DNA from 2 places in the Roseococcus sp. GW821-FHT12F05 genome. Region 1 is predicted to be linked to the other one. Evidence: riboswitches for the same ligand, from Rfam matches in the RefSeq annotation. Region 1 holds a riboswitch; the other holds the start of a gene.
The links. Region 1 has a riboswitch for thiamine pyrophosphate ahead of thiC (phosphomethylpyrimidine synthase ThiC). Riboswitches for the same ligand answer to the same signal wherever they lie in the genome.
Positions count from the first base shown of each region.

Region 1 (3,394 bases):
GTCCGGCTGGTGATCCCCTTCGTCGCCGGCGGCGGCACTTCCGTCATCGGGCGGCTCTTCGCGCAGTACATGACGCCGGAGCTCGGCCAGCCCATCGTCATCGACAACCGGCCCGGCGCCGGCGGCAACCTCGCCGCCGAGCACGTCGCCCGCTCGGCGCCCGATGGCTACACGATCTTCTACGGGACGCTCGGCATCCTCGCGATCAACCCCGCGCTCTACCGCACGGTGCCCTTCGATCCGCTCAAGGACTTTTCCACGATCACGCGCATCACCACCGCGCCCAACGTGCTGATCGTGAACCCTGCGGTTCCCGCCAACAGCCTGCAGGAGTTCATCGCGCTCGCCCGCGCGCGGCCCGGCCAGCTCAACTACGGCTCGGGCGGCAGCGGCACCACGACGCACCTCTCCGGCGAGATGCTGAAGGCGATGACGGGGATCGAGATCACCCATATCCCCTATCGCGGCGACGGTCCCGCGATCGTGGACCTCCTCGCCAATCGCGTGCAGTTCATGTTCGGCAATCTCAACGGCGTGACGCAGCTCATCCAGCAGGGCCAGGTGCGGCCGCTCGCCATCACCAGCGCCCAGCGCTGGCCCTCTGTGCCCGACATCCCGACCTTCGACGAGCAGGGCGTGAAGGGCTACGAGATCTCGGGCTGGAGCGGGCTCGTGGCGCCGGCCGGGACGCCGGAGCCGATCATTCGCAAGGTCTACAATTCGGTGCAGTCCGCACTGCGGCAGGCACCCCTGCGCCAGCGCCTCGGCGAGCTCGGACTCGAGGCGATCGGGGACACGCCGGCGGAATTCACCCGGGTGATCGAACAAGACCTCGCGAAATGGCGGGAAGTCGTGCGAATCTCCGGCGCGACGGTGGATTGAGAGGGGCACTGCCCCCTCAAACTCCCCACCAGGGGCCCAGTGGGACGACCAATGGGCCCTGGACCCGCGGGGACTGGAGAGGATGGCACGGTTTTCTCTGGCACTCGGTGGTGCGGCGCTCGGCTGGCTGGCAGCGATCGTCATCACGCTGTGCATCGATGCCCGACTCGTCATGCTGCTCGTCTTCTGGCCGGTCTACGGTATCCACTTCCTGATCTCGGGATTCCTGGCCGCGCTGCTCACCGCGCTTCTCGGTCGGCGCCTGCCGCGCGGCGGCATCCTCCTTGTCGCCGCCCTGCTGACGGTCGTCCTCTTCGCCGCCCTCCCGCTCTGGCTCTTCTCGGTGAACTCCGGCCGGGTTTGACTCCGGCCCGCAACAAGGCGCAGGATTCCCTCATCCAAGGGGAGCCCTTTCCGCAGGGCTGAGATTCCGCGAGCGACGCGGTCACCCTTCGAACCTGATCCGGGTCATGCCGGCGAAGGGATGGGCAACTCGGCGTCACAGCCACCTCCCTTCGTTCAATCTATTGCGATGGGAGTCCGAGAATGCCCGATAGCCTGCCGCCGCAAGGCCCCAACGTCACCACCGGCCCGCTGCCCGCTTCGCGCAAGCTGCACGTCGCCGGTCAGCTCCACCCTGACATCCGCGTCGCCATGCGTGAGATCGAGGTCTCCGGCGGCGAGCCGCCGCTGCGCGTCTACGACACCTCCGGCCCCTACACCGACGCCCGCATCGTGACCGACATCGGCCGCGGCCTGGCGCCGCACCGCCACGAGTGGATCATGGCCCGCGGCGACGTCGAGCACATCGCCGGCCGCGAGCAGAAGCCCGAGGATGACGGGCTGAAGGTCGGCGAGGAGCGTCGTGTTCCCCTCTTCGACCGCCAGGGCCGCCTGCCGCTGCGCGCCAAGGCGGGCAAGGCCGTGACGCAGCTCGCCTATGCCCGCGCCGGCATCATCACGCCGGAGATGGAATACATCGCGATCCGCGAGAACATGGGCCGCGCCGCGGCGCTGGGCATGAAGCGGGACGGCGAGAGCTTCGGCGCTGATATCCCCGACCACGTGACGCCGGAATTCGTGCGCAGCGAGATCGCCCGCGGCCGCGCGATCATCCCCGCCAACATCAACCACCCCGAGAGCGAGCCGATGATCATCGGCCGCAATTTCCTGGTGAAGATCAACGCGAACATCGGCAACTCCGCGGTGTCGTCGAGCGTCGCCGAGGAGGTGGACAAGCTCGTCTGGGCCATCCGCTGGGGCGCCGACAATGTGATGGACCTCAGCACCGGCCGGAACATCCACACCACGCGCGAATGGATCCTGCGCAACTCGCCCGTGCCGATCGGGACGGTGCCGATCTACCAGGCGCTGGAGAAGGTCGGCGGCAAGGCCGAGGAGCTCACCTGGGAGATCTTCCGGGATACGCTCATCGAGCAGGCGGAGCAGGGGGTGGACTATTTCACCATCCATGCCGGCGTGCGGCTGGCCTATGTGCCGCTGACGGCCGAGCGCGTGACGGGCATCGTCTCGCGCGGCGGCTCGATCATGGCGAAGTGGTGCCTCGCGCACCACAAGGAGAGCTTCCTCTACGAACGCTTCCCTGAGATCTGCGAGATCATGCGCGCCTATGACGTCAGCTTCTCGCTGGGCGACGGTCTGCGTCCCGGCAGCATCGCCGACGCCAACGACCGCGCGCAGTTCGCCGAGCTGGAGACGCTGGGCGAGCTGACCAAGGTGGCCTGGGAGCAGGATGTGCAGGTCATGATCGAGGGCCCCGGCCACGTGCCGATGCACAAGATCAAGATCAACATGGAGAAGCAGCTCGAGGAGTGCGGCGAGGCGCCCTTCTACACGCTCGGACCGCTGACGACCGACATCGCGCCGGGCTACGACCACATCACCTCCGGCATCGGCGCGGCGATGATCGGCTGGTTCGGCTGCGCCATGCTCTGCTACGTGACGCCCAAGGAGCATCTGGGCCTGCCCGATCGCGACGACGTGAAGACGGGCGTGATCACCTACAAGATCGCGGCCCATGCGGCGGATCTGGCGAAGGGGCATCCGGCGGCGCAGATGCGCGACGACGCGCTCTCGCGGGCGCGCTTCGAGTTCCGCTGGCGCGATCAGTTCAACCTGGGCCTGGACCCCGAGACGGCGGAAAAGTTCCACGACCAGACCTTGCCGGCCGAGGGCGCCAAGCTCGCGCATTTCTGCTCGATGTGCGGTCCGAAATTCTGCTCGATGAAGATCACGCAGGAGATCCGCGACGCCGCCCAGAAGGGCATGGACGAGATGAGCGAGAGCTTCCGCGGCAATGGCGGTGCGATCTACCTGCCGCCGGTGGCCGCGGGCGACTGAGGCAAAAAGGGGAGGGCGCGAGCCCTCCCCGGATCGACTATGCCGAGGTTGAAGCCTCGCGCTTATCCTTCGCGCGCTTCAGCGCGCAGAGCCCGGCGACGCCGACGGCGCCCGTGACGGCGACACCCGTCATGGCCACTGCCGCAGCCGT
Region 1 covers NZ_JBXAQB010000003.1:262,212-265,605, forward strand. Annotated here, with positions in the region: gene AC1ROY_RS09660 (Bug family tripartite tricarboxylate transporter substrate binding protein) at 1-882, shown strand, start outside; gene AC1ROY_RS09665 (hypothetical protein) at 965-1,246, shown strand; TPP riboswitch at 1,274-1,384, shown strand; gene thiC (phosphomethylpyrimidine synthase ThiC) at 1,429-3,243, shown strand; gene AC1ROY_RS09675 (hypothetical protein) at 3,281-3,394, opposite strand, start outside.

Region 2 (3,394 bases), on a different contig from region 1:
ATCATTTTTGTGCCCTCGAACGCCGGGCGCGGCCTTCGGCCGCTTGGCTTCGCCACGCCATCGGAGCGCCGAGCCGGAAAGTGGAGTGGGCGGCGCCGGCCGCTTTGCGGCCGGAATCCTCGCGCGCGGGACCCATGTGGTTGGACCTACTCAACCAGCACCAGCGGCTCGCCGTATTCCACCGGCGTGCCCGATTCGATCAGGATGCGGGTCACCGTGCCGGCGCGCGGGGCCTTGATCTGGTTGAAGGTCTTCATCGCCTCGATGAGCAGCAGCGTCTGGCCCTGCGTCACCTTGGCGCCGAGCTGCACGAATTGCGGCGTCCCGGGCTCCGGCGAGAGGTAGGCCACACCCACCATCGGCGAGGTCACGAGGCCCGGATTCTTGAGGTCCAGCACCGCCGGGTCGACGGCGGAGGCCGGCGCCGCGGCCGGGGGGGCTGCGGCGGGCGCGGCCGCCGCGGGGGCTGCCGCCTGCATCACCGGCGCCGCGACCGTCACGGCCGGCAGGATGCGGGCCACCCGGATGCGCGCGTCCTTCTCGGAGAGCTCGATCTCGGTCAGGTCCGTCTCGCGCAGGATCTCGGCGAGCTTGCGGATCGCCTCCGGGTCGAACTGGATGCCGCTCGTCATGCGTCTTCGTCCTCGTCTCCACCGATCAGCCCCGCCATGGCCTGCAGCGCGAGCGCGTAGCCCGCGACGCCCAGGCCGGCGATGACGCCGGTGGCGGCCTTGGAGACCAGGCTGTTGTGCCGGAACTCCTCGCGCCGATGGATATTGGTGATGTGGACCTCGATCACCGGCAGCCCGACCGCCAGCAGCGCGTCGAGGATGGCGACCGAGGTGGTGGTGTAGCCCGCCGGGTTGATCACGATGCCGGCGGCGCGGCCGCGGCACTCCTGGATCCAGGAGACCAGCTCACCCTCGATGTTGGATTGCCGGAAGTCGATGGCCAGCCCCAGCTCCTCCGCCGCCTCGGCGCAGAGGTTCTCCACATCGTCGAGTGTCGCAGTGCCGTATTTCTCCGGCTCGCGCGTGCCCAGCATGTTGAGGTTGGGGCCGTTGAACACGGCGATGAGGTTCATGTGGATGTCCGGAGGGGCCTCTCGAAGGGGCCGGGGCTAGCACGCGATAACAGGCACCGGCAAGCGCCGGCCGACGCGATCCCCGCGGCGCGGCCGGGGAGGCGGGGCAGCGCCGCCTCTTTCCGGGGCCGGCGAATCCGGCAGCGATGACGTGCCGTCAGTCCCATGCCTCGGCAGATTGTCTCTTTTCGGCCCTATAAGCCCGCCGCGCGGTTGTCCGGCCCGTTCTTCCGTCTTTTGTGTTGGGACGCTCGGTCGTGGGTCCTGCGCCGCCGGCCATGACGGGCGCGAGACGGACGTGAATTCGCCGTCTCCGCGAGAGTCCCGGCCGCGCCTGTGTCGACCAAGAAAAGGAACGCAACATGATCACGTTCACGCGCATGGCGCGCATCGCCGGCTTTGCGGCCGTTCTCGCCTCGCCCTCCGCCTTCGCCGCGCCGAGCCCGGCATTTCAGCAGGCCATCCTGGCCGAGCTGTCGCCCCAGACCCGCGCGGAGGTCCAGCGCCGCGCGACCGACGGGAACTCCGTCTACGAGGTCCTGGCGGTCATCCTCCTCAACAACCTCCAGCTGGCCGGGACGCCGCTCGCCGAGGTCGTGGCCGTCGACTTCGGCCGCGAGCGGGCCGTCGTGAAGGTCGGGGACAACTACCGCGTCATCAACTTCGATTCGAGCACGCTGGCCGTCCGCAACTGACCCGAAGGCCCGCGCCCGGAGCCGTTGCGGCGGCGGGCGCGGGCCGCTTCTCCCGCCGAGGGGCGGCCGCCCCTTGTTCCTCCCGCCGGCCGCCGCCATGTTCCGCTCAGGATGTTGACTCTCCCGAGCCGGAGGACGCAGCATCGATCGACCAAGGGGAGCCCTTCGAGAGGGCTGAGATTCCGCGGATGACGCGGTCAACCCTTAGAACCTGATCCGGGTCATGCCGGCGAAGGGATGGGCAACAGGCACCACGCCACCCTCCCCTTCGAATCGATCTGTGGGATGAAGCGAGCGATGCCTGACACCCTGATGCCGCCCACCGCCGCCGTATTGGCGCTGACGGTCAATGGCGAGGCGCGGACCATGCCGGAAGGCGCCAGCGTCGCCGGCCTGCTGGCCGAGATCGGCCTGGCGGAGCGCAAGGTCGCCGTCGAGCGCAACCTCGAGATCGTGCCGCGCTCGCAATATGCCGCGACGCTCCTCAGCGCCGGCGACGCCATCGAGATCGTCCATTTCATCGGAGGGGGCTGAGCCATGCCCGACGACATCCGCGCACCCATCGACACCACGGACGACAGCTGGGAAGTGGCCGGACGCCGCTTCAAGTCGCGCCTCATCGTGGGCACCGGGCGCTACAAGACGCTGGAGCAGACCGGCGAGAGCATCAGGGCCAGCGGTGCCGAGATCGTCACCGTCGCGGTCCGCCGGGTGAATCTCAGCGACGCCTCGGCGCCCATGCTGCAGGATTTCGTCCCGCCCACGGACTACACCTATCTGCCCAACACCGCCGGCTGCCACACGGCGCAGGAGGCGGTGCGCACCCTGCGGCTGGCGCGCGAGGCCGGCGGCTGGAACCTCGTGAAGCTGGAGGTGCTGGGCCCGCCGCCCTACCTCTACCCGGACATGGCCGGCACTTTCGAGGCCGCCCAGGCCCTGCTCGCCGACAATTTCGAGGTGATGGTCTATTGCGCGGACGACCCCGTGGCGGCGAAGCGGCTGGAGGAGATGGGCTGCGTCGCCATCATGCCGCTGGGCGCGCCGATCGGCTCGGGCATGGGGGTGGTGAACCCCTACATGATCCGCAGCATCAAGCAGAACGCGAAGGTGCCGGTGCTGGTGGACGCCGGCATCGGCACGGCCAGCGAGGCCGCCTTCGCCATGGAGCTCGGCTGCGACGCGGTGCTGCTGAACAGCGCCATCGCCCATGCGCAGGACCCGGTGCGGATGGCCGTTGCGATGAAGCATGCTGTCATCGCGGGGCGTGAGGCCTTCCTCGCCGGCCGCATGCCGCGCGACTACCGGGCGGATGCGTCGAGCCCGATGACGGGACTCATCCGCCCCGCCTGATCTGGCTCAAGGACGGAGTCCGCCCGGCCGCCTAGGAAGAGGCTCCCCTGCCACGGCGGAGCCTCCCCTCATGTCGCAGTTCCTGACCCCGCCGGCGGCGATGCCGGACCCGGCCGATGGCGAGTCCATGCCGGTGGTCTGGCTCCTCGGTCCCGCCGGTGCGGGGCAGACCAGCCTGCTGGCCGCGCTGACCGACGGCTGGCGCGCGGTGGTCCGCCACGTCCTCGAACGGGCGACGCCCACAGCCGAATCCCTGGACTATCCG
Region 2 covers NZ_JBXAQB010000007.1:61,390-64,783, forward strand. Annotated here, with positions in the region: gene accC (acetyl-CoA carboxylase biotin carboxylase subunit) at 1-5, opposite strand, end outside; gene accB (acetyl-CoA carboxylase biotin carboxyl carrier protein) at 147-632, opposite strand; gene aroQ (type II 3-dehydroquinate dehydratase) at 629-1,084, opposite strand; gene AC1ROY_RS18180 (hypothetical protein) at 1,447-1,779, shown strand; TPP riboswitch at 1,924-2,034, shown strand; gene thiS (sulfur carrier protein ThiS) at 2,077-2,313, shown strand; gene AC1ROY_RS18190 (thiazole synthase) at 2,317-3,129, shown strand; gene AC1ROY_RS18195 (GTPase family protein) at 3,200-3,394, shown strand, end outside.
Region 2: it holds a riboswitch for thiamine pyrophosphate, as region 1 does, so the genes downstream of both, thiS (sulfur carrier protein ThiS) here and thiC (phosphomethylpyrimidine synthase ThiC) in region 1, are expected to answer to the same signal.